DNA from 2 places in the Terrabacter sp. P2_E3 genome. Region 1 is predicted to be linked to the other one. Evidence: predicted binding sites of a transcription regulator. Region 1 holds the regulator's gene; the other holds the start of a gene.
What was found. Region 1 encodes HspR, which represses chaperone genes until heat shock. Its sites were predicted from a motif close to AAGTTGAGTCNNNNNGACTCAACTT; they were not measured.

Region 1 (15,930 bases):
GTTGCGCAGGAAGCTGCGGCGCTGGCCGTAGCCGGCATTGTTGACGAGCACGTCGACGGGACGCTCGGGGTCGGCGACGCGGTCGGCGACCGTCTGCAGGGCCGACCGGTCCGAGAGGTCGGCGACGAGCACCTCGGCCGTGACGGCATACCTGCTCGTCAGCTCGGCGGCGACGGCGTCGAGGCGCTCACGGTCGCGCGCGACGATGACCAGGTCGTGCTGGCGGGCGGCGAGCTGCCGCGCGAACTCGTGTCCGATGCCGGCGCTCGCGCCGGTGACGAGGGCCGTGGGTCGCGTCGTGCGCGGTGCAGTCATGTGGCTCACCCTAGGGATCGGCCGTCGGCGCGGCGGTCTAGGGTGGCCGACTGTGCGCATCGCCACCTGGAACGTCAACTCCATCCGATCCCGCGTCGACCGCGTCGCCGCCTGGCTCGAGCGCAGCGACGTCGACGTGCTCGCGATCCAGGAGACCAAGGCGCGCGCCGACCAGTTCCCGCTCGAGCGGTTCGAGGCTCTCGGCTACGAGGTCGCCCACCACGGGCTGAGCCAGTGGAACGGCGTTGCCGTCGTCTCGCGCGTCGGTCTCGAGGACGTGCAGGTCGGGTTCGACGGGATGCCGGGCTGGGGCGACCCGGTCGCGCCCGAGGCGCGCGCCATCAGCGCGCTGTGCGACGGCGTACGCGTGTGGTCCCTCTACGTCCCGAACGGCCGCTCGCTCGACGACCCGCACCTCGCGTACAAGCTGGGCTGGCTCGAGGCGCTGGCGGCTGCCGGTCGCGGATGGCTGGCGAACGACCCCGGGGCGCAGATCGCCCTGCTCGGCGACTGGAACATCGCGCCCACCGACGCCGACGTGTGGAGCGTCCCGTACTACGAGGACAAGACCCACACCTCGCCCGGTGAGCGCGCCGCCTTCCAGGGCGTCGTCGACGCCGGCTTCAGCGACGTCGTGCGCCCGCACACGAGCGAGCCCGGCACCTTCACCTACTGGGACTACACGCAGCTGCGCTTCCAGAAGCGGCAGGGCATGCGCATCGACTTCGCGCTGTGCTCCCCCGCCCTCGCCGACCGCGTCGTCGGTGCCGCCATCGACCGCGAGGAGCGCAAGGGCAAGGGTGCCTCCGACCACGCGCCCGTCGTCTTCCAGGTCGGCAACGCCGAGCCCGTCGGGACGACGGGATCCGACGCGTGAGGCGCCACGACCGCCGCGGCATCGTCACGCCGGACGGCGCCATCCTGTCGGTCCACACGTACGCGGAGCCCGACCTGCCGCCGGACGCGCCGACGCTCGTCCTTGCCCACGGCTGGGCCGTCGACCACGAGAGCTGGATGCCGGTCGTCGAGCAGCTCGCCGGCGAGCCGATCCGGGTCGTGCTGTGGGACCAGCGGGGGCACGGACGCTCGACGCTCGGGCTGCGTCGGGCCGAGATCGCGTCGATGTCGGTCGGGCACACGGGACGCGACCTCGACGTCGTGCTGCGCAGTGTCGTGCCGCCCGCCTCCCCGGTGCTGCTCGCCGGACACTCGATGGGCGGCATGACCGTCATGGCGCTCGCCGAGCAGCGGCCCGACCTCTTCGGCACACGCGTGCGGGCGGCGCTCCTCGTCGCGACCGCGGCCTCCCACGTCGCCCTCGGCGAACGCACCGGTGAGGCGGCCGTCATGCGGCTGGCCGCCCGCGGCCTGCCGCTTCCCCCCGGCGGCAACGCCAGGATCCGCGCCCTCGTGCGCGGCCTCTTCGGCGAGGACGCCGACCCGGCGGACGTGGAGACCGCCTGCGAGCAGGTGGCCGCCACGAAGCTGACGACGTTCGCCGCCTTCTACGGTGCGCTGCTCACCGTCGACCAGCGGGCCGGCTTCCCCGCCCTCGAACGCGTGCGTGTCGCCATCGTCGCCGGCCGCCTGGACCCGCTCATGCCGGTGACGCGGGCGCGCGCGCTGCGCGTCGCCCTCCCGCACGCGACGTTCGTCGACATCCCCCGCGCCGGCCACATGCTGCCGTGGGAGGCGACCGACGTCGTCGCCGACGAGGTACGCGGTCTGCTCGCCGAGCTGCGCGCCCGGCCCGCCACCGTCTGAGTCCCGGGCAGGACGTCCGAGCGGCGTCGCCTCAGAGGGCGACGAAGCGGGGTGCGTCGGCGTCTGCAGGCTCGGCAGCGCTCGTCCGGCGGCCCACCCCGAGGGTGAACGCCACGCCGGCCCCGAGCAGGGCGGCGATCGCGCCCCCGAGGAAGACCGTCTGCACCTGCACGACGCCGGCCCCGATGAGCGCGTCCGTGTCGAGCTGGTCCGGCAGCCGGCGCACCGCGTCGAAGTAGCGGTTGAGCCCGATCGACGTGAGGAGCGCGAGCCCGACGACCATGCCGACCATCCGGGCCACGACGACGAGCGAGCTCGCGACCCCGTGCGCGTCGGCCGGGGAGTCTGCGAGCGCCGCGTTGTTGACCGGTGCGAGCGCGAGGCCCATGCCCAGGCCGACGACGACCAGGACGACGGTCGCCGGGACGGTGTCGCCGACCGACGCGAGCGTCCAGCGCGACATGACGACGAGGCCGACCCCGGCGAGGAGCAGGCCGGCGCCGGCGACGGCACCGTCACCGAGGCGGCGCAGCGACCAGCCGCCGACGAGGGCCCCGACGGGCACGGCGAGGAGGAAACGGACGAGGACGAGCGCCGCACCGGTCTCGTCGTAGGTGTCGGTGAGCCGCGCGAGGAGCGGCACGTCGACGACGACCGAGACGAGGGCCGCCCCGACGAGGAGGCTGACGACGAGCGAGCGGCTGCCACGGGCCCCGACGACGCCGCGAGGGATGAGCGGGTCGGCCGCGTGACGGTGCCACCACACGAGGGCGACGAGGGCGACGGCGCCGACGGGCAGCAGGCTGTAGCCGAGCGGGCCGACGACCTCCTTCTCCGGGTCGGAGGACGCGAAGGTCAGCACCAGGCTGCCGAGCGCGACGGCCACGAGCAGTGCGCCCACGAGGTCGGCCCGCCGCAGGACGGCCCACCACCGGGGCGCCGTCAGCACCGCGACGACGACGAGCAGCGCGAGGCCGACGACACCGACCGGGGTCAGCACGCGCGAGCTGCCGGCGAAGGGCACGAAGGGCGCGCCGAGGGTCACGTCGGTGACGAGCGCCTCAGGAGCCGCGAGCGCGAGCCCGGTCACGGCGAGACCGACGACGAGCAGCACGGCCGTGATCGCCGACAGGACGCGGCGGCTACCGGAGGGCGTGGGGCGCGGCACGTCAGCCGACCCCTCCGTGCCCGCGCGGGGACCGAGGAGGTGGATGACGGCATACAGCACGAGGGCAGCGGCGACGTTGAGCCAGAAGATCGCCCGCCATCCGGACCACGCCAGCACGACCGCGCCGAGGACCGGCCCGAGCACCGAGCCGAGCTCCTGCACGGCGCCGACGACCCCGAGCGGCGTCCCACGACGGTGCGGCGGCCAGAGGTCCGCGACAAGGGCGAGGGTGGCCGGGACGAGACCGCCGCCACCGATGCCCTGGAGCACCCGACCGGTCACGAGCACCGGCATCTCGACGGCGAGCGCCGTGACGGCCGAGCCGGCGACGAAGACGAGGAGGCACCCGAGCAGGATGCGCCGGCGGTCGAGCAGGTCGGAGAGCCGGCCGATGAGCGGCAGCACCGCGATGTAGCCGAGGAGGAAGCCGGAGATGATCGGTGTCGCCCGCTGGAGGGCGTCGATGCCGATGCCGACGCCGGCCATCATGTCGGTGAGCGCGAGGACGACGACGTACGTGTCGGCGGCGGCCAGCGCGACCGCGGCGGACGCGGCCGAGAGCAGCGCGAGGCGATGCGTGCCGGCAGCGGCCCCGGACGGGTGTGGTGTCGTCACCGGCGCGTCAGGGCTTGGTGATGGTGACGGGCTGGCCGTACTGGTCGAGCGTCAGGGTGTAGGTCGACGTCGTGCCGGCGCCGAAGAACGGGCCCGTGATGACGACCTGGCGCAGCTCCTGGGAGTCCGTGAGGCCGTAGGTCGCCTGGAACGTGCCGTTGGGGTCGCCGATGAGGAAGAGGTCGGTGACGGCCTTGCCGGGCACGGTGCCCTTGATCGTCGTCAGCACCTCGGAGCCCTGGCGCACCTTCTCGCCCGCGACCGGGGAGGTCGTCGCGGTGAGGAGCGTCGTCAGCCCCCTGTCGGGTGAGAAGAGGACGGCCGGGTCGGGAAGGCCGAAGGTCTTGGGGTCGATCTTGTTGGTGCCCGGGACGAGCGGCAGCTTGGCGTAGACGTCGCCGTCGAGCGAGGTGATCTCGGCGTCGGCCTGGATACCGTTGAGCGTCACCTTGAAGGTGCCCTTGAAGGCCGGTGGGTGCTTGCCCCAGCCGTCGGCCGACACGACACCGCTCGCACCCTGCGGGACGTTGCTGCTCGCGAGCCCCAGGTGCACGGACGGTGCGGCGTCGACCGTGGCCTTGGCAGCCGCGAGCTGCTGGGCCGGCGAGAGCTGCGACGCGCTCGGCGTCGACCCGTCCGGGCTGCTCGAGCAGGAGGCCACCCCGACGACGCAGAGCGCCGAGAGGGCAGCGGCGGCGAGCGTTCCCGTGATGCGCATGGGGGTCAGGCTAACCGAGGGCGCCCCTCCCCTCGGTCCGCCACGGCAATGTGGGTATGGCTAGGGTCGGGGACGATCACGGCGGGACAACCCTGCCACCAGACGAAGGAGCACGAACCCATGGCCCTGCTCGGAGTGATCCTGCTGCTCGTCGGCGCCGGAGTCGGCGTCGTCTCCTACCTGGCGACCCACGCCGCCGCCGGGACGGTCGCCGTCACGGCCTTCGGCTTCACGCGCAACGCGACGCCGCTCGAGCTCGTCGTCTACGGCGCCGCCGCGGTCCTGCTCTTCGCGCTCGGCTGGGCCATGGTCTCGGCCGCCGCCCGCCGCCGTGCCCGCCTGCGCCGCGAGGACAAGGAGGCGACCCACGTCACCGAGCTCGAGGAGAACGCCGAGGCCGCACGCCTCGACCACGAGCGCCGCTTCCAGGAGGCCGGCCTGCGGGACGAGGACCTGCGCCGCCGCGAGAGCGAGCTGTCGGCCCGCCACGAGGGCCTCGACACCCGTGAGGCCGAGCTGTCGCGCCGCGAGGCGGAGTGGCGCGAGCGCGAGGGCCCGTCGGTCGCCGACGTCGTGACCGGCCGCGCCGACGGGAGCGTCAACGAGGGCACCGCGTCGTGGGCGGACGAGCCGCGTTCGGCCGGCAGCGTCGAGCGCCCGGCCGAGACGCGGGGCAGCCGTCGCACCGACCGCACCGACGCGCTCGACCCGACTGACACGGCTGACACGGCTGACACCAGCTCCTCCGACGAGCGCGAGCAGCGCGACTCGACGGTGTGAGGGACCACACCGCCTACGTCTTCGACCTCGACGGCGTCGTCCGGGACTTCGCCCCGGGCGACGCCGACCCCGCGATCGAGGCAGCGCTCGGGCTGCCCGCGGGGCACGTCTCGGCGACGGCGTTCCGCAGCGAGCTGCTCCTGCCGACCATCACGGGCCGGCGCACCTTCGACGAGTGGTATGCCGCCATCTGCGCTGCGCTCGAGGAGGTCGTCCCCGAGCCGGCGCGAGTGCGCGAGCACATGGCGCAGTGGCACGCGAACCGCGGCACGGTCATCGACGAGACCGTCGAGCGCCTCGAGCAGCTGCGTGCGGGCGGCCACCGCACGTACGTCTTCACCAACGGCACCGACCAGGTGCCGCAGGAGATGGAGCTGCTCGGGATCACCCGGCTCTTCGACGGCCTGCTCAACACCGCCGACTTCGGCGTGGCCAAGCCCGACCCGATGGCGTATGCCGCCGCCCACCGCGCCATCGAGGACGACCTCGGGCGCGGGGTGGCCCGCGCCGAGGTCTGGTTCACCGACGACCGCGAGGACAACGTCGAGGCCGCCCGTGAGTTCGGTTGGGACGCAGAGCTCTTCACTCGCTGAGTGCCGTGTGTCAGACGAGGTCGAGCGCCTCGCCGTCGGGGTCGACGCCCACCGCGACCGTCGAGCCGTCGCGCACCTCGCCCGAGAGCAGGCCGCGGGCGAGGCGGTCGCCGATCTCCCGCTGCACGAGCCGGCGCAGCGGCCGGGCGCCGTAGGCCGGGTCGTAGCCGCGGGCCGCGAGCCACTGGCGTGCGTCGTCGGTGACCTCGAGGGTGATGCGCCGGTCGGAGAGCCGCTCGGCGAACGCCCGCACCTGCAGGTCGACGATGTGGGCGAGGTCGTCCCGGCTCAGGGCGTCGAAGACGACGACCTCGTCGAGGCGGTTGAGGAACTCGGGCTTGAACGACGAGCGCACCACACCCATGACCGACTCCCGGCGTGCGTCGGGGCTCAGCGTCGGGTCGGTGAGGAACTGCGAGCCGAGGTTGGAGGTCAGCACGAGGATGACGTTGCGGAAGTCGACGGTGCGGCCCTGGCCGTCGGTGAGGCGCCCGTCGTCGAGGACCTGGAGCAGGATGTCGAACGTCTCGGGGTGGGCCTTCTCGACCTCGTCGAGGAGGATCACGGAGTATGGACGACGGCGGACGGCCTCGGTCAGCTGGCCACCCTCCTCGTAGCCGACGTAGCCGGGGGGCGCCCCGATGAGGCGCGCGACGGAGTGCCGTTCGGAGTACTCCGACATGTCGATGCGGACCATGGCCCGCTCGTCGTCGAAGAGGAAGTCGGCGAGGCTCTTGGCCAGCTCGGTCTTGCCGACACCGGTGGGTCCGAGGAAGAGGAAGCTGCCCGTCGGCCGGTCGGGGTCGGAGACCCCGGCGCGCGTGCGGCGCACCGCGTCGGAGACCGCACGCACCGCGTCGGCCTGGCCGATGAGCCGGGCGCCGATGTGCTGCTCCATGTGCAGCAGCTTCTCGGACTCGCCCTCCATGAGCCGGCCGGCCGGGATGCCGGTCCAGGCTGAGATGACGTCGGCGATGTCGTCGGCGCCGACCTCCTCCTTGACCATCGGCTCCTCGTCGCCGGTCGTGGCCGCGGCCTCGCGCTCCTGGGCGGTCGCGAGCTCCTTCTCGAGGGTCGGGATGTCGCCGTAGAGGATCTTGGAGGCGGCGCCGAGGTCGCCCTCGCGCTGGAGCCGGTCGGCCTGGGTGCGCAGGTCGTCGACGCGGGCCTTGAGGTCACCGACGGCGTTGAGCCCGGACTTCTCGGCCTCCCACCGGGCGTTGAGGGCGGCGAGCTCCTCGGAACGGTCGGCGAGGTCCTTGCGCAGGCGCTCGAGGCGGTCCTTGCTCGCCGCGTCGCTCTCCTGCTCGAGGGCGAACTCCTCCATCTTGAGCCGGTCGACGGCACGCCGGAGCTCGTCGATCTCGACGGGGCTCGAGTCGATCTCCATGCGCAGCCGGGAGGCGGCCTCGTCGATGAGGTCGATGGCCTTGTCGGGCAGCTGGCGGCCGCTGATGTAGCGGTCGGACAGGCTGGCCGCGGCGACGAGCGCCGAGTCGGCGATCGTCACCTTGTGGTGGCCCTCGTAGCGCTCCTTGAGCCCACGGAGGATGGCGATGGTGTCCTCGACGGAGGGCTCGCCGACGAAGACCTGCTGGAAGCGGCGCTCGAGGGCGGCGTCCTTCTCGATGTGCTTGCGGTACTCGTCGAGGGTCGTCGCGCCGACGAGACGCAGCTCACCGCGGGCGAGCATGGGCTTGAGCATGTTGCCGGCGTCCATCGCGCCCTCCCCGCCGGCACCCGCGCCGACGACGGTGTGGATCTCGTCGATGAAGGTGACGATCTGGCCGTCACTGCCCTTGATCTCCTCGAGGACGGCCTTGAGACGCTCCTCGAACTCACCGCGGTACTTCGCCCCGGCGATCATCGAGCCGAGGTCGAGGCTGTAGAGGGTCTTGTCGCGCAAGCTCTCGGGCACGTCGCCCTCGACGATGCGCTGGGCGAGGCCCTCGACGACGGCGGTCTTGCCGACGCCCGGCTCGCCGATGAGGACGGGGTTGTTCTTCGTCCGGCGCGAGAGGACCTGGACGACGCGGCGGATCTCGGCGTCCCGGCCGATGACGGGATCGAGCTTGCCCTCTCGCGCGCGGGCGGTGAGGTCGGTGCCGTACTTCGACAGCGCCTCGAAGGTTCCCTCGGGGTTGTCGGACGTCACGGGACGCCCCCCGCGCAGCTCGGGGATGGCCCCCTCGATGGCGTCGGCGTCGAGGCCGAACTGGCCCGTGCGCGCGAGCGCGAGCAGGAGGTGGTCGGTGGAGACGTAGGAGTCGCCCATCGCCGTCATGTACTGCTGGGCCTGCTGGACCACGCGTCCCGCCGTGGCCGAGAGCTGCGGCTGCTGGGCGCCGCCGGTGACCTGCGGCATGGCGGCCATGGCCCGCTCGGCGACGGCGGTCGCGGCGGCGACGCTCGAGCCTCCGGCGGTGAGCAGGGCCGGGGTGGTCGTGCCGCTCTGGGCTGCCAACGCGAGCAGCAGGTGTGCCGGCTCGATGTTCGGGTGGTGCTTGCCCGTCGCGGTCGTCGCGGCCTGGGCGAAGGCCTCCTGAGCCTTGTTGGTCAGCTGTAGGTCCATGCGTACTCCTGGTGAGGGGATCGGTTCACTGGGGTCAACTGGCGCTGACTTGAGTCTATTCCACTCAACTTAGTGCCTGACCTGACGGTGACCGGCCTTCAGGTCAGGCAGAACTCGTTGCCCTCGGGGTCCTGCATGACGAGGTAGTGGTCCACCTCCGTGAGCGTCTCGCGCACGACCGTGGCGCCGAGGGCGACGAGTCGGTCGGCCTCCGCGTGCAGCTGCTCGCCCTTGCCCTCGGCAGGACCGGGCACCCCGCTGACCCGGACGTCGAGGTGCAGGCGGTTCTTCGCCGTCTTGCCCTCCGGCACCTTCTGGAGGAAGACCCGCGGCCTCGCTCCGTCGGGGTCCACGACGGCATACGCGTCGTTGTGGCGCTCGGGCGGCAGCCCCCAGGCGGTGAGCGCTTCGGTCCACGTCGCGAACCCCGGCGGCGGGGCGTCCTCGACGTAGCCGAGCACCTCGGCCCAGAAGCCGCCGAGGGCGCGCGGGTCGCTGCTGTCGATCGTCACCTGGAACGCGCGGGACATCGTCACTCCTCAGTCGTGCGGATCGGGGTCGTACCAGCCGTCGTGGGCCGCGGCGAGCGCCTGGAAGCGGACGGCATACGCCCGGTCGGGCGGGGTGCGCACGTAGACGGCCCACTCGTGGGCCTCGGAGTCGTCCTCGCCCGCGAGCGCCTCTCGCACGACGCGGACATCGGCCAGCCCCTCGGCCTCGAGCTCGTCCGCGAGCTCCTCGGCGGTGTCACGCTCCGGCAGCACGATGAGGTGCTGGGCATCGTCGGTCGGGCTCACGCGCCCAGCCTAGGACCGACCGACGACCTCGTCCGGCTCGGCGCCGGTCTCGATGACGCGCTGCGCGACCTCGCGCAGCTTGACGTTGTGGTCCTGGGACGCGCGGCGGAGCACGTCGAAGGCCTCCTCCGACACAATCCGGTGTCGCTCGATGAGGATGCCCATGGCCTGGCCCACGAGCCGGTGGCTCTCGACGGCGCGCTCGAGGTTGGCCTCGTTCTGGCGGAAACGGTCGACCGTGACGATCCGGTCCACCGCCTGCGCCAGCGAGTGCAGGAGCAGCTCTGCGACGGTCCGCTCGGCCACACCGGGAGACGGCGTCCGGCCGACGCCGGCCCACACCCGACACGTGGCGTGGATCCCCGACGACTCCATGAGGACGCCGCGGGTCCCCGCGTCCGCCGGGTCCACCGTCGCCCCGTCGAGGTCGACGGGTCCGGAGAGCACCTCACGGACGGCCGGGGGCAGCGCGGACGGCGGCACGACACCGGAGGCGCCGGCGAGCAGGTCGTGCTGGGTCGCGGTCACCCGGATCACGGCCTCGCCGACGAGCGCCTCACCGATGGCGGACGCGGCGAGCGAGAGCGCCTCCTCGAGGTCCTCGGAGCGGACCAGCAGCCGCGCTGCGGCGGTGATCCGCGCCGCGGCGTCGAGCCAGCGGTCGTCGTTCGCTGCGGTCGCCGGACGCAGGTCGGTCACGGGCCCTCCAAGGTATGCGTGGGAAGGCCCGCGAACTTGGAGGCAGGACAGTGTTGCATCCCGTGACGCCGTCGGACAAAGCACGACACGAGGCAATTGCGAGGAGCGACCAATTCCCGCGCGGCACAAGGCCGCACGCACGCGACCTCCGGAGCTGGGCCCCGGAGGTCGCGTCTCGACAGCGGCGGTCAGGCCTGGTCGGGGTCCTGCCCGCTCTCGACGACGCGCGCCGCGATCTCGCGCAGCTTGACGTTGCGGTTGAGCGAGGCCTGCCGCAGCATCTCGAAGCTCTGTGTCGCCGTGATGCGGTGGCGCTCGATGAGGACGCCGACGGCGTGGCCGATGAGCCGGTGGCTCTCGATGGCCTGCTCGAGCTGGTGCTCCTTCTGCGCGCGCGCCTGCCGCGCGACGACGCGGTCGACGGCCTGGCCGAGCGACTGCGCGAGCAGGTCGCCGACGATGAGCTCGTCGCTCGAGACGAGACGCGGCTCGTCGAACTGCACCCAGGCCCGGCAGTCCGACTCGTGCGCCGTCGGGAGGAGCAGCAGGCCCTCCCGCTTGTCGCCGACCAGGACGTCGTGGCGGTGCGGCGAGGAGTCGAGCCCCTGCCGGATGCCCGGGTCGAGGTCGCCGACGGCCACCCGTCCGCGCGGGGACAGCACGACCGGCTGCCCCTTCGTCGGTGAGACGCGCAGGGTCACCGCACCGTCGAAGAGCACGGTGAAGCCGGTGACGGCCGTGGCGAGCACCTGGTCGAGCTCCTCCGCGGTGGCGAGGTCGACGGCGATCCGGGCGGCGAGCTCGCGCCGCAGACGGGACTCGCGCTCGCGCGTCTCGTCCCGGACGACGACGATGACGAAGCCGTCGTGCTCCGCCGTGCCCGGCACGCTCGCCGACCGGACGTGGACCCAGGCCTCACCGCCGCCGCGCCGGAGGATGCGGTAGCGGTCGTCCTCGACGGGTCGGCCGGACTGGAGCAGCTCCATGCGTCGCTGGTGCTGGTGGTGCTCGTCGGAGGACTCCGACTCCGGGATCCACCACGGGTACGGCGGCACGAGCGGGCCGTCCGCGAGCGACCAGCCGAAGGTCCGGGTGAACCCGTCGTTGACCTGGACGACGAGGCCCTCGGCGTCGACGACGACGAACGGCTCCTGGATGGCTCCGAGGATCGCCCGCAGCCACGCGGCGTCGCGCGACCGCGATCGCGCCCGCACGAGGTTGGCGGCGAGGCGCGCGCGGAGCTCCTGGGGCTGGAACGGCTTGATGACGTAGTCGTCGGCACCCTCGAGCAGCCCGGTGGTGCTGGCCTCGACGCCGGCCCGCGCGGACAGCAGGACCACGGGAAGGTCGCGCAGGCTCGCGTCGGCCCGGATCTCGCGCACGAGGGTCAGGCCGTCCATGCGGGGCATCATGACGTCGGCGAGGACGATCGACGGACGTCGGGCGCGCAGGTGCTCGAGGGCCTCGACCCCGTCGCGCACCGACACGACGTCGTAGTCGACGACGCAGTGGCGCGCGATGTAGTCGCGCATGTCGTGGTTGTCCTCGACGACGAGCAGGGTCGGACGCACGCCGTCCGGCCGCGTGGCCGGTGACATCGGGCCGGGGAGCTGCTCGGCGTCCGCGGACGACGCCTGCATCTCGGCCGCGACCGCGTCGCGCACGACCCAGCTGTTCGCCTCGTGGATGAAGGACTCGGCCGAGCGCGGCGTGATCGAGGGGCGCAGCGCGGCCCGCTCCGCGGGCCGGCCCCACGGGAAGGACACGGTGAAGGTGCTGCCCCTGCCCTGCCGTGACTGCACGGCGACGCGGCCGCCGAGCAGGTCGACGAGCTGGCGCACGAGCGACAGGCCGATGCCGGCGCCCTCGCGCGATCGTCGGTCGTCGCCGCGGTCGAGCTGCCGGAAGCGGTCGAAGACGAGGTCGAGGTCCTTCTCGGCGATGCCGATACCGGTGTCGGTGACCGAGACGGCGAAACCGGTGTCGGTCCCGCCCAGGTGGAGCGAGATGCGTCCGCGCGCCGTGAACTTCAGGGCGTTCGACAGCAGGTTGAGCACGATGCGCTCGAACATGTCGACGTCGACGTAGGCCTCGTGGTCGAGGTCGTCGCACACCACCTCGAACTCGAGTCCGGTGCGCTCGATGGCCGGGCGGAAGTTCGCGCCGATGCCGGTGACGAGCTCCTCGACGTCGGCCTGGACCCAGTGCGGCTCGACGGCCCCGGCCTCGACCCGCGTGAGGTCGAGGATGCGGTCGACGAGGCCGGCGAGACGGTCGGTGTTGCGGCGGATCAGCTCGAAGCGCTGGCGCTGCTCGGGGTCCAGGCCGTCGGCGGTGAGAGCGTCCTGCACCGGTCCGGCGATGAGGGTCAGCGGCGTGCGCAGCTCGTGGCTGACGTTGGCGAAGAAGTCGGACTTGGCGACGTCGAGCTCGGCCAGTGCCTCGGACCGGTGACGCTCCTCCTGGAGGCGGCGGATGCCGCTCAGCGCCATCGCGACGTGCGCGGCGCACAGCTCGGCGTAGACCTGGAGCTGGGCGTCCCACGGGCGGCGGGGGTTCTCGGTCAGCAGCAGGTGCGCGGTGGGCTCGAGCAGCCCGGGCTCGACGGCGGGCACGACGTGCACCGTCCGGCCCTCGCCGTCGACCCCGTCAGGAGCCGGGTCCCCCGGCGCGCACCAGCGCAGGTCGATCGCGAGGTGGTCGAAACCGTCCGAGCGGAGCACCTCGAGGGCACGACGGCGTACGTCCTCGGCGTCCTCGGCGTCGGCCAGCGAGGCGAAGAGCCGCGACGCGACGTCGGCGCGGCGCTCGGCCACCACCTTCGCGGTGGTCTCGGTCGCGACGTTGAGCACGCCGACGACGGAACCCGAGTCGTCGTGGATGGCGCCGTAGGACCACGTGAAGTAGGCCTCCTCGAGGTAGCCGGCGCGGTCGACGACGAGCAGCTCGTCCTCGACCCACGTCGCCGGGCCGCCACTGGTGACCCCCTCGAACATCGGGCCGATGACGTCCCAGACCTCGGGCCAGACGGCCCGCACCGGCCGCGCCCACGCGTCGGGGTGCTTGCTCTCGCCGAGGAGGGTGCGGTAGCCGTCGTTGTAGAGCATGAGCAGGTCGGGTCCCCAGCAGACGAGCATGGGGAAGCGCGACGACAGGCAGACGTCGACGAGGATCCGCAGGTTCGCGGGCCAGGACTCGACCGGCCCCAGCGAGGTCGCCGACCAGTCGGTGCGCAGGAACAGGTCACGCATGCTCGTCGGGGACGAGGGCACGCCGAGGCTCGAGGCGTTCGTCGTGGGGGCGCCGGGCAGGGCGCCCTCAGGGTGGTGCGGGGTCACACGACCTCCGGGACTGGGGTCAAGAAGCTGCCTCCGGCGGCATTCCACAACGGCGCGCCCCGTCTGCTTGAGGCGAGCACAGTCTGACACACGAGCACCGCCTCGGGCGGCGGAGACCTAGCGCTCGGGCCGCCACACGACGAGCGCCTGCGACGACGGGGCGCGGGGCGGGCGCTGGCCGGGTCGGACCGCCACGACCTCGCCACGTGGACCGACCGCGAAGACCCGGGCGCCGGCCGATAGAGCCGCCTGGGCCGCCGCCAGGTCGGCGGCGAGCTCCTCGACCCGTGACCGGAGGGCGGTCACGTGGTTCTCGAGGTCGAGGATGCGCTGGATGCCGGCCAGCGAGACACCCTCCTGTGACAGGCGCTGCACGTCGCGGAGCAGTTCGACGTCGCGCGCGCTGTAGCGCCGTCCGCCCCCGCGCGTGCGCGACGGGGAGACGAGGCCGAGCCGGTCGTACTGCCGCAGCGTCTGCGCGTGCATGCCGGCCAGCTCGGCCGCGACGGAGATGACGAAGACGGGTGCGTCGTCGTCGTGCCCACCGGGGCGGGCGCTCTTGCGGGCCATCGTCGTCACCTCGCTCGTCAGGCTCGGGCGCGCTGGAAGAGGTCGGCCCGGGGGTCGTGGCCGTTCTCGGCCGCAGCCATCCGCTCGATGGCCTCGCGGGCCTCGTCGGTCAGCCGTTGCGGCACGACCACCTGCACGCGGGCCAGCAGGTCGCCGGCGTGGTCGCCCCGCTTGACGCCGCGCCCCTTGAGCCGCAGGACGCGGCCGCTCGGGGTGCCCGGCGCCACCTTGACCTTGACCGACCCGCCGTCGAGCGTCGGGACCGCGACGGTCGCGCCGAGCGCGGCCTCCGCGAAGGTGACGGGCAGGTCGAGGGTGAGGTTGTCGCCCTCACGTCCGTAGACCGGGTGCTTGTCGACCCCCACCGTGAGGATGAGGTCACCGGCCGGCGCGCCGGGGTCGCCCTGGCGACCCTTGCCGCGCAGGCGGATCCGCTGCCCGTCCTTGACGCCCGCCGGGATGCGGGCATTGATCCGACCGAGGTCGGGGGAGCTGAGCGAGACCGTCGAGCCCTCGACGGCGTCGCGGAAGCCGATGCGCGTGTTGGCCTGGACGTCGGACCCGGGGCGCGGACCGGCCGTCGCGCCGTAGCCGCCGTAGCCGGCGCCGGGTGCACCCCCGCCGAACATCTGCCCGAGGATGTCCTCGAGGTTGGGCTGGCCGCCGGCGCCACCGGTGTCGAAGCGCACGCGCTGCCCACCGGGACCACCCGCCCCACCGAAGGCGGAGAAGATGTCCTCGAAACCGGCGCCCTGGCCGCCCGCGCCGCCCGCGGTGAAGCGGGCACCGCCGTGCGACATGGCCCGGATCGCGTCGTACTCGCGCCGCTTCTCGGGGTCGGACAGGACGGCATACGCCTCCCCGACCTCCTTGAAGCGCTCCTCGGCCTTGGGGTCGCCGACGTTGTGGTCGGGGTGCATCGTGCGCGCGACCTTGCGGTACGTCTTCTTGATCGTCGCGGCGTCGGCGTCCTGGGGCACGCCGAGGATCGCGTAGAAGTCCTTCTCGAACCAGTCCTGACTAGCCATGGCGCACCTCCTCGTTCACGGTGACTCTCACGCTGCTCCCATCATCGGGTATGCCGCCGGGCTGCGTGCGCAGCCCGGCGGCGGACGTCTCAGGCGGGGTCGGCAACCGAGACCCGGGCGGCGCGGACGAGCCGGTCGCCGATGCGGTAGCCCGGCTGGAGCACCTGGACGACGGTCGTGCCGGTCGCGCCCTCGGGCAGCTCGGCCTCGACGTGCATGAGGGCCTCGTGCACGTTGGGGTCGAACTCCTGTCCGGCCTCGCCGACGCGCTCGACGCCGAAGCGACCGAGGGTCGCCTCGAGCTTGTCGGCGATCGCGGCGAAGGGGCCACCGGCGAGGTCGCCGGCCTGGCGGGCCATGTGGATGTCGTCGAGGACCGGGAGCAGGGACTCGACGACGCTGCCGACCGCGGTGTGGCGGATGACCTCGCGGTCGCGGTCGACGCGCTTCTTGTAGTTGACGTACTCGGCCTGCAGCCGCTGCAGGTCGGCGAGCAGCGTCGCGGCCATGGTGTCCTCCTCGGCGAGGGCCACGCCCTCGGTCTGCGAGGACTCGCCGGCGTCGCCGGTCTCGTTGGAATCGGTTGCGGTGTGGTCGAACTCGTCCTCGCCACCGGGCTCGGACGACGCGCCTGCGCCGCCCTCGTAGTACGTGTGGTGGCGCTCGCCGTGGGCGGAGTCTGCCCGCGGCGGGGTGCCGGCGGCGTCGCCGCCGGCACCCGTCGCGCCCGTCGCGGTCACGTCAGGCTGCTCGCCGGGCGTGCCGTGCTTCGGGGACTCGGTCACTTGGCTTCCTTGGCCTCGTCGTCGTCGACGACCTCGGCGTCGACGACGTCGTCGTCGGACGCGCCGGACGCACCGGGCGTGGTGTCGTCGGCAGGAGCGCCGTCCTGCGCCCCGGCGGCACTCGCAGCGTTCGCGGAGGCCTGCTCGGTGGCGTACACGGCCTGTCCCATGGCCTGCGACTTCGTGTT
Region 2 (15,930 bases), on a different contig from region 1:
TACATCGAGTTCGACGACGGCTTCGCCATCGTCAAGCTGAAGCCGCCGGCCGAGACGATCGGCTTCACGCTGGAGCAGAGCCAGATCCGCCGCAAGTACGGCGTCACCGTCGTCGGCGTCAAGGCACCGGGCGAGGACTTCACGTATGCCGTCCCGCAGACGAAGATCTCGGCGCACCACATGCTCATCGTCAGCGGGCCCGTCGAGCTCATCGAGCGTTTCGCCGCGCGCCCCTGACGCCGGGCTCGCTTCCGGCACAGACGAACCCACCGTCCCGAGCGCGGGGACGGTGGGTTCGTGAAACGCATTGCGGCCGGAGCGCGCCGCCGGCTCAGAGGCGCAGCGTCGGTCCGTGGTCGACGCCGAGCGGCAGGACCATGGCGATCTCCTCCTCGCCGTCCTCCTCGCTGACGACACCCATCGGCCGGCGGTAGTCGGTGGGGCGGAAGCCCATGCCGCTCGCGAAGGCGACGGCACGGCCGTTCTCGGTGCCGACCCAGTAGACGAGGTGGGAGTGACCGCGCTCGGCGGCGAGGGAGGCGCCGTCCTTGACGAGGTGGGTGGCGACGCCCGAGCCGCGGGCCTCGGGGCGCACCCACAGCCCGAAGAGCTCGCCGGCCGTGCCGTCGCTCTCCTTGGCGGTGCCGATGCTCACCACGCCGACGGCGCGGCCGCCACGCTCGGCCACGAGCCGTGCGGAGCGCTGCATGCGTTCACGCCAGAAGTCCTCGCCATAGGACTCTTCCTCGTCGACCGAAGCCACGAACGCCTCGGGCGATTCACGCAGTGCGGCGAGGCGGACGGAACGGTAGTCCTCCCAGTCGTCCTCGCCGAGGGGACGCACGGTGATGTCGCTCATGGGTCCACCTTCGCACGACAGCCTGTCGGACCGCACCCGCGGGGCGGTGAACGTTCGGGTGCACCTCGGGACCGACTGGCCGACAGGGTGACTCAGAAGCGGTGGACCATCTCGATCTCGCGCAGGTCCGGGCGCCGCGGGTGGTCGTGGACCGCGCCGGTGCGCACGAACCCGCACCGCGCGTACAACCCCTCGGCGACCACGTTGGAGCTCGTCACCTCGAGCACGACCTCGGTCTTGCCGAGGCGCCTCGCCTGCTCGAGGACGGCTCGGACCAGGGCCTCGCCGACACCACGCCCGCGGGCCTCCGGGGCGACGTACATGCCGAACAGCGTTGCGGTCGTGGCCCGCTCGGGCTCCCAGTGGGAACCGAGCCCCGCGCTGCCGAGCACCCCCGAGGCGTCACGGGCCTGCACGAGCCAGGCGCCCTCGATCCGCTGGCGCCAGTCGGCCTCGTCGTAGGCGGCCTCGTCGGCATAGGTGAACCAGAAGGCGTCGGGGGCCTCCTGGAGCATCGCGAGCCGGACGTCGCGGTGCGACTCCCAGTCCTCCGGCGAGACGGGGTGCAGGTGGAGGCGCTGGTCGTGGGTGTGGGGCTCGGCCATCACCCCACGATGCCCTCAGACCTGCCCGGACGCCAGCTGTTTCGAGCGGGCCGCTGCGGCCTCGATGGCCGTGACGAACGCGGCCCGGACCTTGTGGTCGTCGAGCTGGCGCAGCGCCGCCACCGTCGTGCCGCCGGGCGAGCTGACCTGCTCGCGCAGGACCGTCGGGTGCTCCCGGGTCTCCTTGAGCATCGTCGCCGCCCCGTAGAGCGTCTGCACGACGAGCTCGGTGGCCGTGGCCCGCGGCAGACCGAGCACGACGCCGGCCTCGATCATCGCCTCGACGACGTAGAAGATGTAGGCGGGGCCGCTGCCGGAGATCGCCGTGACGGCGTCGAGGTGCTTCTCGGCGAGCCGGACGACCCGGCCGCACGAGCTGAGCAGCGCCTCGGCCTCGGCGAGGTGGTCGTCGGTGCAGTGGCTGCCGGGCGAGATGCCGGCCATCCCCTGGTCGACGAGCGCCGGGGTGTTGGGCATGACGCGGATCACCGACGTGCCCTCGGGCAGCCGCGACTCGAGGAACTCCGTCGTGATGCCGGCAGCCAGCGAGATGACGGCGTTGCCGGGGGCGACGTGGTCGTGGATCTCGTCGAGCAGCGCCGCCATGTCCTGCGGCTTGACGCACAGCACGAGCGTGTCGGCGACGTCGGCCGCCTCGGCGTTGGCCAGCACCCGCACCCCGTGGCGCTCGGCGAGGGCGTTGACCTTCTCCGGCGTGCGTCCGGTGACGACGAGGTCGCCGGGCGTGCGGCCCGAGCGGATGAGGCCGGAGACGAGGGTCTCGCCCATGACCCCCGCGCCGAAGATGGCCGTCGTCGTCATCGTGGGTCTCCGCTCAGCTCTTGGTCGCGACGCCGCGCAGGAAGAACATGACGTTGGCGGGCTTCTCGGCCATCCGGCGCATGAGGTAGCCGTACCACTCCTGGCCGTAGGGGATGTAGACGCGCATCTGGTCGCCGCGGTCGGAGATCCGCTTCTGCTCCTCGGGGCGGATGCCGTAGAGCATCTGGTACTCGAACGACCTCGGGTCGCGACCGGCCTGGCCCGCGAGCGCGCCGGCGATCTCGATGAGCCTCGGGTCGTGCGAGGCCACCATCGGGTAGCCCTCGCCCTGCATGAGGATCTTGAGGCACCGGACGTAGGACTTGTCGACGTCGGCTCCGGACTGGAAGGCGACCGACTCGGGCTCCTTGTAGGCGCCCTTGCAGAGCCGGACACGGGACCCGGCGTGGGCGAGGTCCCGGCAGTCGGCCTCGGTGCGGTAGAGGTAGGCCTGCACGACGGCGCCCACGGTCGGGAAGTCGGCCCGCAGCTCGCGCAGGGCGTCGAGGGTCAGGTCGGTGGTCGTGTGGTCCTCCATGTCGAGGGTCACGGTCGTGCCGCCCTGCTTGGCCAGCTCGCAGATCTCACGGGCGTGGTCGAGGGCGATGGCGTTGCCGTCGCCCGGCAGCGCCTGCCCGAGCGCGCTCAGCTTGAGCGATACCTCGACGGAGCCGCCCTCGGTGAGGCCCTGGTCGCGCAGCGCCGTCAGCAGCGAGAGGTAGGCGTCGCGCGTGTGCCGGGCCTGGGCGAGGTCGGTCGTGTCCTCGCCGAGGTAGTCGATCGTCGAGAGGCGGCCGGACGCCGCGATCTCGGAGGCGGCCCCGACGACGTCGGCACGCTCGGCACCGGGCACGAAGCGCTTGACGACCGAGCGCGACACGGGCGCCTTCTCGATGACGTCTCGGATCTTCTCCTGCTTGGACAGCTGCAGGAGCGAGTTGCGCAGCAGGTCGCTGGCGTCCACGGGGGCCTCCGGGTGGTGCTCGGGATGTCGCTCGGGTCACGGCGGCGGACGGTGGTGACCGTCCCGCCGGGCAAATCTACCGCCGCCGGCAGCCAGCGCCCGCCGGTCCCCTCCGCTCCTGCGGCACGCACGCCGCCCGCCCGGTCCCTCGGAGTCCTCCTCGGGGCATGCGGCAGACTCGCTGCCATGGCTCGCCCGACCGCCACCCGACGACCCGCGCCCGCCGCCCTCGCGGCCGCAGCGCTGCCTCTCGTGCTCGCCGCGTGCGGCCAGCCGGTCGCGACGCCGTCCGCCGCCACCCGCCCGGCAGGCGCGACCGGAACGGCAGGCGCCACCGGCGCCCCGACGAGCCCAGCCGCTGACGACGCGCCGCTCACGCCGCCCTCGAGCGTCGTGCCACCCCGCGTGCACGCCACCGCCGCCGTCGCCTCCTACCTCCGTGGCCACGACCTCAGGGGGCTCACCCGCACGGACGACGAGTCGGTGACGGAGGCCGTCCTCACGTCGTGCCCGAACGGGCCCACCGTGGCCCGGGACGTCGGCCCGACGGCATACGCCCGCTCCTGGGAGGGGCCCGGAGGAGTCCGCGCCGACGTCGCCGCGATCACCTTCCCCGACCTCTCGTCGGCCGCGAAGGCGGCCGAGCCGCTGCTCGTCGCGGCGCAGGTGTGCCGGGCGCCCCGGCCGGCCAAGGGCGTCACGACGACCATCGCCAACCAGCGCCGCGACGTGGCGGAGGGTATGCCGCTCGGCCGGGTCGACGTGACCCGGACGTCCCCGGACGAGACGCGCCACGACTACGTCGGCGTCGTGCAGGTGGGCAACGTGCTCGTGCGCCTCACCTACTCGTCCGGCGACGCGAAGGTCGCCACCGACAAGGGGTCGACCGCGCTCGCGCTGCTGGCCCGGGACGTGCAGGGACTCTGATGTCCACGATCGACGACGCCGCCCTCGCCGCGCCCGGACCACTCGGCCTGAGCCTCGACGACCTCGGCGAGGCCCTCGGGGGTGCCGCGACCGTGCTGCGCGCCAACGCGATGGCTGCTGGCCTCGACGCACCCGTCCCCACGTGCCCCGACTGGACGGTGCTCGACCTCGTCGCCCACCAGGGCATGGTCCACCGCTGGGCCGCGAGCCACCTGCGCGGCGAGCCCGTCGAGCCGGAGCCGCTCGAGCGCGAGGGGCGCCGGTCCGCCGACGTGCTCGGCTGGTTCGACGACGGGGCGACGGCGCTGCTGCAGGCGATCGTCGATGCGCCGGACGACCTCGACGCGGTCGTGTTCCTCAAGGACGCGCCTGCCCCGCGGCTCTTCTGGACGCGCCGGCAGTGCCACGAGACGACGGTCCACGCCGTCGACGCGCTCGGGGCCCGGCTCGGACGGCCCGCGCGCGCCGACGAGACGTGGATCCGGCCCGCCGTCGCGCTCGACGGCATCGACGAGCTGCTCGTCGGCTTCGTCACCCGCCGCAACGAGGGAGCCTCACCCGGCGCCCCGACCCGGCTGCTCGTGCGCCCCGACGGCGCCGACGTCGCCTGGCTCGTCGACCTCGACACCGGCCGGCCGATCCGGACCAGCCGGGTCCGCTCGGGGTCCGGTGGTTCGGGTGGGGCCGACGCCGACCACGTCCTGGCCGGCGACCCCGTCGACCTCTACCTGCGGCTGTGGAGCCGCGGCGCTGCCGAGCCGGTCGAGCCCACGCGGCCCGTCACGGAGCTCGAGCGCTGGTGGCGCGAGAACATCTCGATCTCGTGGTGACCCCCGGGTCGACCACATAGCAGGATGGGCGCAGCACCCGGACCGCACCGTCGCGGCCCGGGCCCGTGCGACCAGAGGAGCTCGTATGCCGCAGGAGGGCATCGGACGGACCGTCCAGTCGGCCATCTACCGGGCCGGTGCCTTCGGCCGCCGCCCGGCGGTCCCGACCGACGGCACGCAGCTCGAGCTGGCGGCCCGCAAGGTCATGTCGAAGCGCGGGTTCGCCTACGTCGCAGGCTCGGCCGGCTCCGAGGCGAGCGCCGACGCTAACGTCTCAGCCTTCTCGAGGTGGCGCGTCGTGCCCCGGATGCTCGTCGACACGACCGAGCGCGACACGTCCGTCGAGCTCTTCGGGCGTCGCCACGAGAGCCCCTTCCTCGTCGCCCCGGTGGGGGTCCTGTCGATGGCCGACGACGAGGCCGACCTCGCCGTCGCCCACGGCGCCCGCGAGCAGCGCGTCACCCAGATCCTCAGCACCCAGGCCTCGGTGCCGATGGAGGACGTCGCGCGCACCCTCGCCGGCTCGGGGCACTGGTACCAGCTCTACTGGAGCAGCGACGACGACCTCGTCGAGAGCCTCGTCTCGCGCGCCGAGGCGTGCGGCAGCGACGCCCTCGTCGTCACCCTCGACACGGCATACCTCGGCTGGCGTCCACGCGACCTCGACCTGGGGCACCTGCCGTTCGCCCGCGGCGAGGGCATCGCCCAGTACACGTCGGACCCCGTCTTCCAGCGGCTCGTCCGCGAGCGGGTGGCGGCCGCCGGGCCGGCGGTCCGACCGCGACCCACGCCGGCCGCGGTCGCGACGCTCGTGTCTATCAGCCGCAACCACCCGGGCGACACCCGGCACAACCTCACGGCGCCCGAGCCGCGCGCCGCGGTCGAGACGTTCCTCGACGTCTTCAGCCGACCCTCGCTGACGTGGGACGACCTACCGCGGCTGCGGGCCATGACGAGCCTGCCGATCGTGCTCAAGGGGATCCTGCACCCCGACGACGCCCGACGCGCCGTGGACGCCGGGGTCGACGGCGTCTACGTCTCCAACCACGGCGGCCGGCAGGTCGACCGGTCGGTCGCCGCGCTCGACGCCCTGCCCGGCGTCGTCGAGGCCGTGCGCGGCGCAGGGTCGGACGCGCCGGTGATCTTCGACAGCGGGATCCGTTGCGGCGCAGACGCGTTCGTCGCCCTGGCGCTGGGCGCTTCGGCCGTCGGCATCGGGCGACCACACGTCTACGGTCTGGCCCTCGCCGGCGCCGACGGGGTGTCGCAGGTGCTGCGCAACCTGCGTGCCGAGCTCGACCTCCAGCTGGCGCTCACGGGGTGCACGTCGCTCGCCGACCTCACCCCGGAGCGCCTCGTGGCCGCGCCCTGACGCGACAAGGCGCCGCGCCGACCGTCGACGGGCCACGTGTGGCAGCCCGGTCACGGTCGAGAGGCCGCTTCTCGCCGCATGGAACCGGGTCGACGCCATCGGGGTTCGTCCCGGAGGATCGGGTCATGCCAGCCCTCGACCACCTGACCCGCGACGCCTACCCGAAGTCGAACGGCTACGACGCGAAGTGGCTCGTCGACCTCGACATGGGCCCCCACCCGCTGTGGCTGCTCGAGGACCTCGCCGCCGACCTCGACCTCCGGCCCGGCATGCGCGTCCTCGACCTCGGCTCGGGGCTGGGCGCGACGTCGGTCTTCCTCGCGCGGGAGTACGGCGTCAGCGTCGTGGCCGCCGACCTGTGGGTCGACCCCACCGAGGCTGCCGCGGTCTTCCGCAAGGAGGGCGTCGACGACCGCGTCCTCGCGATGCGGGTCGACGCGCACGCGCTCCCCTTCGGCCGGGGCTCGTTCGACGCCATCCTCAGCATCGACGCGTGGGAGTACTTCGGCACCGGCGACCACTACCCGCCCTACCTCGCGACCTTCCTCAAGCCGGGCGGCCAGCTCGGGGTCGCGACGCCCGCCCTGACGACCGAGGTGCGCGAGCTGGGCGAGATCCCCGAGCACATCGACCGCGTCGTCGGCGCCGAGTCCGCGGCATGGCACACGGCGGACTGGCTGCGCAGCCAGTGGGAGTTCAGCCGCGCCTTCACGACCGTCACGGCCCGCAACCAGCCGGACGCGTGCGCGAACTGGCTGCTGTGGGAACGTGCCGTCATGGAGCTCAAGGGACAGCCGACCTCGGCGGTGCAGGGGATGCTCGAGGCCGACGGCGGCGCCTTCGTCACGTTCGCCCTCGTCACCGGGAGGGTCGCATGAGCCTCGACGCCACCGACCTCGAGCACCTGCGCCGGGCGGTCTCGCTCGCGCGCCTGGCCCTGGAGCGTGGGGACGAGCCGTTCGGCTCCGTCCTCGTGTCGGGCGACGGCGAGGTGCTCTTCGAGGACCACAACCACGTCCTCGCGCTCGAGGCCACCCAGCACCCCGAGTTCGCCATCGCGCGCTGGGCGGGTGCCCACCTGACCGCCTCGGCGCGGGCGGCCGCGACCGTCTACACCTCGGGCGAGCACTGTCCCATGTGCTCAGCAGCGCACGCGTGGGTCGGCCTCGGCCGGATCGCGTATGCCGTGAGCTCGGCCCAGCTGACCGCGTGGCGGTCGGCGTGGGGCTCGGCCCCGTCGCCGGTCGCGGCGCTGTCGATCCGCGACGTCGTGCCGGGCGCTGTCGTCGACGGGCCGGCCCCCGAGCTTGAGGCCGAGGTCCGCGACCTCCACGACCGTTTCGCCCACCCCCACCCCGACCTCGACCCCGACCCCAACCCCAACCCCTGACCCCAACCCCTGACCCGAACCCGGACCCGAACCCGAACCCGGACCCGGACCCGAACCCGAACCCGGACCCGGACCCGGACCCGGACCCGGCCAACCGGCACACGCCCGGAGGCCCTCCCCGACCACATCAACTCCACCGGGGCGGACCCGACCGACGCACCCGAGACCCGGGACCACGACAACTCCGCCCTGGCGGGCGAAAGGGGCCCAGCGACCGCACTCGGCCACCACAAGTCCGCCCCGGTGGCCTTGGCGCTCAGAGGTTTGGGCGGCTGTGGATGACCTACAACGAGCGCGGGTCCGGTGTCGCACAGTGACGTCATGAAGCCCGCCGACAGCCCCGGCACCGACCAGCCGTTTCTGCGCACGAGTGACGGAGACGACACGCTGAGCGCATGGCGCTTCCGGCGAACGCATCGCGCACTTTTCCGTGGGGTCTACGTCACCGCCGAGACCCGCGTGACCCCTCGGCTGCTCGCCGAGGCAGCCCTGCTGTTGGCCGAGCCGAGCAGCTACCTCTCCCATCACACCGCGGCCCGGCTGTGGGGCGGCGTCGTTCCGGACAACCCTGACGTCCACGTGACGTATCCGAGGATGCGTGCCCAGTGTCTCGGCATCGCGGCTCACCGTGCCAAGGCGCGACAGCACGTGGTCCGTTGGATGGGTCTGCCCGTCACCGGCCCGGCGCAGACCTTTCTCGACATGAGTCATGTGCTCGGTCTCGTGGATCTCGTCGTACTCGGGGACTCGTTGGTCCGCAAGAAGCAATTCACACCTGACGAGCTGGTTGACGTGGCTGAGAAGCACCGCGGCCCCCACTCGAGGCTGGCCCGGCGAGCGGCAAGGCTCGTGAGAGCCGGCGTCGACTCGCCGATGGAGACGCGCCTGCGGCTGCTCATCGTCCTCGCCGGGCTTCCCGAGCCCGAGGTGGACCACCGGGTGCACGACGACGGCGGGACCTTGTTGCGGCGCTACGACCTCTCCTACCTCCCCTTCCGACTGATCATCGAGTACGACGGCAGGCAGCACGCCGAGTCGGACGAGCAGTGGCTCAGTGACATCGGCCGCGACGAGGCGCTGGACGACGAGCAGATCCGCCGGCTCGTGGTCGTGTCCCGGGACATCTACTCGACACCGGCGAACACGCTCGCGAGGATCACGCGGGCCATGCGCCGAGCAGGTATGCCGGTGCCCCGGCTCCGGCACGAGTGGCGCCGACACTTCCCGAGCAGGTCGGGCGACCTCGCCCTGCCGGCATGACCCGACCTCGGCGACCCGTGCGAGACGGATGTGAAACGCGCCGGCAACAGAGCGGGCGGACACTGGGCGGGTACGACACGGCATACGCAAGGATCACGACACGCCTCACGGCATCTGTCCGCTCACGGCGAACAGCGGCTGAACCTGAGCCGATCACGCTCAGGATGGGGAACAGGAGGGACACCACCGGCGTTGGTCGGGGTGTGCTCGTCCACAGCGGGCACAGATAGCATCGAGATGTCTCTCGATCAGTCAGGAGAAGAACATGTTCGAACGGTTCACCGACAGGGCCCGAAGGGTGGTTGTCCTCGCGCAGGAGGAAGCTCGCCTGCTCAACCACAACTACATCGGGACCGAGCACATCCTCCTGGGTCTGATCCACGAAGGCGAAGGCGTCGCCGCGAAGGCCCTCGAATCGCTCGACATCTCGCTCGAAGCGGTCCGGGCCCAGGTCCAGGAGATCATCGGCCAGGGGCAGCAGGCCCCCACCGGTCACATTCCCTTCACGCCCCGCGCGAAGAAGGTCCTCGAGTACTCGCTCCGCGAGGCGCTCCAGCTCGGCCACAGCTACATCGGCACCGAGCACATCCTGCTCGGCCTGATCCGCGAGGGCGAGGGCGTCGCCGCCCAGGTCCTCGTCAAGCTCGGCGCGGAGCTCAACAAGGTCCGCCAGCAGGTCATCCAGCTGCTCTCCGGCTACCAGGGTGGCCAGGGCGGCGAGAAGGCCGGCGCCGGTGTCGGCCAGAGCCAGGCCGAGGGGACGCCCGCGGGCTCCCTCGTGCTCGACCAGTTCGGTCGCAACCTCACGCAGGCTGCCCGTGAGGGCAAGCTCGACCCGGTCATCGGCCGTGAGAAAGAGATCGAGCGGGTCATGCAGGTGCTGTCCCGCCGCACCAAGAACAACCCCGTCCTCATCGGCGAGCCCGGCGTCGGCAAGACCGCCGTCGTCGAGGGTCTCGCCCAGGACATCGTCAAGGGTGAGGTGCCCGAGACGCTCAAGGACAAGCAGCTCTACACCCTCGACCTCGGCTCGCTCGTGGCCGGCAGCCGCTACCGCGGTGACTTCGAGGAGCGGCTGAAGAAGGTCCTCAAGGAGATCCGCACCCGCGGCGACATCATCATCTTCATCGACGAGATCCACACGCTCGTCGGTGCAGGTGCCGCGGAGGGCGCCATCGACGCCGCGTCGATCCTCAAGCCGATGCTCGCCCGTGGTGAGCTGCAGACGATCGGTGCGACGACGCTCGACGAGTACCGCAAGCACATCGAGAAGGACTCGGCCCTCGAGCGGCGCTTCCAGCCGATCCAGGTGCAGGAGCCGACGCTGCCGCACGCGATCGAGATCCTCAAGGGTCTGCGTGACCGCTACGAGGCCCACCACCGCGTGACGATCACCGACGGTGCGCTCGTCGCGGCCGCCAACATGGCCGACCGCTACGTCAACGACCGCTTCCTGCCCGACAAGGCCATCGACCTCATCGACGAGGCGGGCGCGCGACTGCGCATCCGTCGGATGACGGCTCCGCCGGACCTGCGCGAGTTCGACGAGAAGATCGCCGCGCTCGTGCGCGAGAAGGAGTCGGCCATCGACGGTCAGGACTTCGAGCGCGCGGCCCGCGTCCGCGACGACGAGAAGCGCCTGCGCCAGGAGAAGGCCGCCCGTGAGGCCCAGTGGAAGTCGGGCGACATGGACGTCGTGGCCGAGGTCGACGAGGAGCTCATCGCCGAGGTCCTGGCGGCCAGCACCGGCATCCCGGTCTTCAAGCTGACCGAGGAGGAGTCGAGCCGACTGCTCCACATGGAGGACGAGCTGCACAAGCGCATCGTCGGCATGGACGACGCCGTCAAGGCGCTGTCCCAGGCGATCCGCCGCACCCGTGCAGGCCTCAAGGACCCGCGTCGTCCGGGTGGCTCGTTCATCTTCGCCGGCCCCACCGGTGTCGGTAAGACCGAGCTCGCCAAGACGCTCGCCGAGTTCCTCTTCGGCAGCGAGGACGCGCTGATCCAGCTCGACATGTCCGAGTACTCCGAGAAGCACACGGTGAGCCGCCTCTTCGGCTCGCCTCCCGGCTACGTCGGCTACGAGGAGGGCGGCCAGCTCACCGAGAAGGTGCGCCGCAAGCCGTTCTCCGTCGTGCTCTTCGACGAGGTCGAGAAGGCACACCCGGAGATCTTCAACTCGCTGCTGCAGGTGCTCGAGGACGGCCGCCTCACCGACTCGCAGGGTCGGATGGTCGACTTCAAGAACACCGTCATCATCATGACGACCAACCTCGGCACGCGGGACATCTCCAAGGCCAACATGGGCTTCTCGGCCGGACCCGACAGCCGCTCGGACTACGAGCGGATGAAGGCGAAGGTCACCGACGAGCTCAAGCAGCACTTCCGGCCCGAGTTCCTCAACCGTGTCGACGACACCATCGTCTTCCCGCACCTGAGCCGCGACGAGATCATCCAGATCGTCGACCTCGAGATCGCCAAGCTCGACAAGCGGCTCAAGGACAAGGACATGGGCATGGAGCTCACGCAGTCCGCCAAGGACCTGCTCGCCAAGAAGGGCTACGACCCCGTGCTCGGTGCGCGTCCGCTGCGCCGCACCATCCAGCGCGAGATCGAGGACGCCCTGTCGGAGCGGATCCTGTTCGGGGACTTCGCTTCCGGCCAGTACGTCAAGGTCGACACCGAGGGCGAGGGCAAGGCGGAGACGTTCACCTTCTCCGACATGGCCCACCCGGACGCCGCGCACCGCCCGGCCGACGACCTCCCGGAGCTTCCCGAGGGCGCTGCCCTCGACGAGGCGCTCGGGGTCAACATCACGGCCGGCCCGCCCGTGCCCGACGACCAGGTCTACCCCGACGCGGGGCTGACCGGCACGGAGCGCTGACCGCAGCGATCCGCCAGCACGGCCGAAGGGGCCGGGGACACCACGTCCCCGGCCCCTTCGTCGTACGCCCGCGTCCCGGTCGTCATACCGGGGTCGTATGCCGTCCCGCCCGGGAGGCGACCACGGCCCGATGTGGGACCCGGCCCACCGCGGCGAGGCTGGGTCCATGAGCTACTACGACCCAGCCCGTACGCCGTCCGGTGCGCCCGAGCGCCCAGCTTCCCCCGCCTCCCCCACCGTCACCCCGCCTGTCAGGCCCACCGTCGGCCTCACCGGCGCCCAGGCCCCCTCGCGCCCGGCAGGGGCGCCGTCGCCCGACCCGGCCCGCGACCTCGTCGCCCGGGACCTCGTCATGACCTACGGCCGCTCCGGGGCCTCCGCCGGGCCGCCCGCGCTCGGCGGCGTCGACCTGACGATCCGCGCCGGCGAGAGCCTCGCCGTCATGGGGCCGTCCGGCTCCGGCAAGACGACGCTGCTGCACGTGCTCGCCGGGATCCTGCGACCGACCGGCGGCCAGGTGCTGTGGCGCGGCCGGGACATCGCACGGATGTCGGACCGCGAGCGCACCGTGCTGCGCCGCGAGGACTTCGGCTTCGTCTTCCAGCAGGGCATGCTGCTGCCCGAGCTGCCGGCGATCGAGAACGTGGCCCTGCCGCTCATGCTCGGCGGGGTCAGGCGGTCGGAGGCGACGGCGCGGGCCGCCACGCTCTTCCACCCGCTCGGCCTCTCGGGGCTGGAGAAGCGCCGTCCGGGCGAGCTCTCGGGCGGCCAGGCGCAGCGGGTCGCCATCGCCCGCGCCCTCGTGGCCCGACCCGGGGTCGTCTTCGCCGACGAGCCGACCGGTGCGCTCGACCAGTCGACCAGCGCCGAGGTGATGCACCACCTGACGCAGCTCGCGGCGCACACCGGAGCCTCGCTCGTCGTCGTGACCCATGACGAGAACGTCGCCCGCTGGTGCCACGGCGTCGTGCGGGTCCGCGACGGTCGGATCGCTGGTGCAGACGCCGACGACCGCGTCGCGGCCGGCCCGGTCCAGGCTGCGACGGCGGTGACCAGGTGAGGGCCGCGACCGAGCTGTGGTGGCGCCTGCGGCGTGCGGGCGCGGCCGACAACCGGGTGCCCGGCATCCTCGCGGTGGTCTCGTTCGCCGTCGCGACGGCGGCCCTGCTCGTCTGCGTCGCCGGGCTCCACGCGTTCGAGGCGCGCAACCCCCTGCCGCCAGGCGGGCTCGAGGGCCACCTCAGCGACGAGGCGGCGCTCGGCAACCTCTACGTGACCCTCGCCTGGATCGCGACGACGTGCATGGTCATCCCGATCCTCACCCTCGGCGGCGTCGCGGCGCGTCTCGCGATCGCCCGCCGCGACCAGCGTCTGGCCGCGCTCCGTCTCGCCGGTGCGACGTCGGGGCAGGTCACCCTCATGACGCTGGCCGAGGCGGCCGCCCAGGCCGTCGTCGGTGCGCTGACAGGCGTCGTGCTCTACCTCGCCGTCCTCCCCCTCGTGGCCCGGCTGAGCTTCCAGGGCCGCCCTTTCGAGCTGCGCGAGCTGGTGCTGCCGCTGTGGCAGACGCTCGCCGTCGTCGCGGCAGTCGTCGTCGTGGCGGTCGTGTCCGGCGCGTCGAGCCTCGCCCGGGTGGCGATCAGCCCGCTCGGCGTGGCTGCCCGCACGAGCCCGAAGCGCCTGAGCGTCCTGCGGCTGCTCGTCGCCCTGGCCGCCGGAGCTGCGTGGGTGCTCGTCATCACCCCGATGAAGGAGCCGCAGCGGATGACGATCGTGCTCGTGCTCGGCGCGATGATCCTCGCCGTCAACACCGTCGGGCCGTGGGTGGTCATGGTGGCCGGCAGGGTCGCGGCCCGTCTCGCCCCGACCGCCGCGACGCTGCTGGCGGCCCGGCGCATCGCCGACGACCCGAAGAGCACGTGGCGCGCGGTCGGCGCCCTCGGCCTCGCCGTCGTCGTCGTGGGCTTCACGAGCCTCGCGCAGGTCGACGACCCGACGACTCCGCTCGAGCGCTACCTCGCCGACGACCTCGGCACGGGCGCGCTCGTCACCCTCGTCATCATCACCATCGTCGGCGCCACGTCGACGGGGGTCGTCCAGGCGGCCCGGGTGCTCGACCAGCGCGAGCAGTACCGCGCGCTGGCGCTCGCCGGTACGAGCGAGCGCTCGCTCCACCGGGCCCGCGCGCTCGAGGTCGCGCTCCCGCTGTCGATGACGATCGTGCTGTCGGCCGGCTTCGTGCTCGTGCTCATGCTGCCCTTCACGAGCGCCCTCGACAGCGGCCTCGTCGTGCGTTTCGTCGTGACCTCGGCCGTCGCCGGGGCGGTCGTCCTGGCGTCGGTGCTGGCGTCCCGGTCGCTCGTGCGGACGGCCTCCCGCGTCGCCTGAACCGGTCGTCTACGGTGGGGCGGTGACCTCCCAGCACCGCCCCACCGACGTCCGCCAGCGGTCTGCGATGCCCGCCGACACCCGTCGTCCGGCCCGCACGCGACGGTCCGTGGTGGCGCGCGCCGGGGCCGTTTCGGCGGCCGCAGCGGTGGCCCTCGCCGGTTGCTCGACGGGTGCGCCGAGCGGGGCCGGCTCGCCGGCCGGAGTGTCCGCCTCGGCCGACGGCGCCGCGTCCGGGTCCGCCCCCTCCTCGGGGGTCCGCGTGAGCGGGGCGCCAGCGCCCTTGGCTGCGCTGGTCTCGACGGTGTATGCCGGGGGCGACCTCACGCGTACGTCCTCCCCCTCCGCCGCGGCTGCCCTGAAGACGCGCAAGGCGGCCCCCGGCCCGGTCACGGCCAAGGCCGAGGTCGGCTCGTGGATGGGCACGCCCCTCGCCGTCGTCACCGCCGGCGACGACGTGACGCTCGCCGTCGGGCCGACGTGGAAGGTCGTCGGCGGCTGGTGGCCGTCGCTCGGGGTCGCGAAGCCGAGCCTCGGCGGCGGGCCGCGCTGGGTGCTCGCGATCGGGTCCGACGCCCGCAAGGGCCAGCCCCTCGAGCGCACCCGCGCCGACGTGCTCCAGGTCATCGGCATCGACGGCACGGGTGGCGGCGGCGTCATGGGCATGGCCCGCGACCTGTGGGTCCCGCTGGCGACCGGCGGCAAGGGCAAGATCAACTCGGCCATGGTGTTCGGCGGCCCGCGGGCGCAGGTGAGCACCGTCAGGTCCGTGACCGGCCTCCCCGTCGAGGGCTACGTCGTGCTCGGCTTCAGTGGCTTCAAGAAGATCGTCGACGACCAGGGCGGCATCCCGATCGTCATCCCCAAGACCGTCGTGGCCTCGCATGCCAAGAACCTCGTCATCAAGGCCGGCGCCCAGACCCTGTCCGGCGCCGAGGCCCTCGCCTACGCCCGCGAGCGTAAGACGTTGCCGGACGGGGACTTCGGCAGGTCACGCCACCAGGGAGAGGTCATCCTCGCCGCCGCGATCAAGGCCAAGCTCGCCGGGCCGATCGCCATCCCGTCGGCGCTGACGAGCTTCAGCACGGTCGGTCGGAGCAACCTCTCGGCCGAGCAGATCCTCACCTTCACGGCCGGTCTCCATCAGCTGAGCCCGCTCCAGGTCGGCCGGGGGGTCGCCCAGGGCGCCTTCGGGTGGGCCGGCCAGCAGTCGATCGTCGTTCTCGGCAGGCAGGCCCGCACCCTCTTCGCCGAGTTCCGCGACGGGAACCTCTCGTGAGCGGCGGCACGCCCGTCCTCCGGCGGGCCCGAACGTCCGACGTCCGCGCCATCCGGGGCCTCGTCGCGCCGCTGGCCGAGCGCCGGGTGCTCGTCAGCAAGGAGGCAGTCACCTACTTCGAGAGCCTCCAGGAGTTCCGCGTCGCCGACCTCGACGGCCGCGTCGTCGGCTGCGGCGCGCTTCACGTGATGTGGGAGGACCTCGCCGAGATCCGCACTCTCGCGGTGGCTCCCGACCAGCTCGGCACCGGTCTGGGCGGGCGCCTGCTCGAGGCGCTCGTCGAGGACGCGCGCGAGATCGGCGTCGAGCGACTCTTCTGCCTGACCTTCGAGACCGACTTCTTCGTCCGG

Region 2: AC1DW8_RS12050 (ATP-dependent Clp protease ATP-binding subunit) is a predicted target of HspR. The motif match lies at 9,171-9,195, and genes of this name have one in related genera.

What each region holds. Positions count from the first base shown of each region.
Region 1 covers NZ_JBFUEN010000015.1:20,964-36,893, forward strand. Annotated here, with positions in the region: gene AC1DW8_RS18300 (SDR family NAD(P)-dependent oxidoreductase) at 1-315, opposite strand, end outside; gene AC1DW8_RS18305 (exodeoxyribonuclease III) at 368-1,192, shown strand; gene AC1DW8_RS18310 (alpha/beta fold hydrolase) at 1,189-2,079, shown strand; gene AC1DW8_RS18315 (MFS transporter) at 2,111-3,862, opposite strand; gene AC1DW8_RS18320 (LppX_LprAFG lipoprotein) at 3,870-4,580, opposite strand; gene AC1DW8_RS18325 (hypothetical protein) at 4,701-5,360, shown strand; gene AC1DW8_RS18330 (HAD family hydrolase) at 5,357-5,953, shown strand; gene clpB (ATP-dependent chaperone ClpB) at 5,964-8,525, opposite strand; gene AC1DW8_RS18340 (VOC family protein) at 8,624-9,055, opposite strand; gene AC1DW8_RS18345 (hypothetical protein) at 9,065-9,322, opposite strand; gene AC1DW8_RS18350 (ANTAR domain-containing protein) at 9,332-10,021, opposite strand; gene AC1DW8_RS18355 (ATP-binding protein) at 10,210-13,359, opposite strand; gene AC1DW8_RS18360 (heat shock protein transcriptional repressor HspR) at 13,477-13,929, opposite strand; gene AC1DW8_RS18365 (DnaJ C-terminal domain-containing protein) at 13,947-14,957, opposite strand; gene AC1DW8_RS18370 (nucleotide exchange factor GrpE) at 15,047-15,742, opposite strand; gene dnaK (molecular chaperone DnaK) at 15,739-15,930, opposite strand, start outside.
Region 2 covers NZ_JBFUEN010000008.1:140,848-156,777, forward strand. Annotated here, with positions in the region: gene AC1DW8_RS11995 (potassium channel family protein) at 1-237, shown strand, start outside; gene AC1DW8_RS12000 (GNAT family N-acetyltransferase) at 332-859, opposite strand; gene AC1DW8_RS12005 (GNAT family N-acetyltransferase) at 952-1,464, opposite strand; gene proC (pyrroline-5-carboxylate reductase) at 1,480-2,286, opposite strand; gene AC1DW8_RS12015 (proline dehydrogenase family protein) at 2,300-3,250, opposite strand; gene AC1DW8_RS12020 (hypothetical protein) at 3,437-4,177, shown strand; gene AC1DW8_RS12025 (maleylpyruvate isomerase N-terminal domain-containing protein) at 4,177-5,007, shown strand; gene AC1DW8_RS12030 (lactate 2-monooxygenase) at 5,093-6,379, shown strand; gene AC1DW8_RS12035 (SAM-dependent methyltransferase) at 6,505-7,257, shown strand; gene AC1DW8_RS12040 (nucleoside deaminase) at 7,254-7,769, shown strand; gene AC1DW8_RS12045 (hypothetical protein) at 8,091-9,029, shown strand; gene AC1DW8_RS12050 (ATP-dependent Clp protease ATP-binding subunit) at 9,295-11,913, shown strand; gene AC1DW8_RS12055 (ABC transporter ATP-binding protein) at 12,080-12,973, shown strand; gene AC1DW8_RS12060 (FtsX-like permease family protein) at 12,970-14,301, shown strand; gene AC1DW8_RS12065 (LCP family protein) at 14,324-15,580, shown strand; gene AC1DW8_RS12070 (amino-acid N-acetyltransferase) at 15,577-15,930, shown strand, end outside.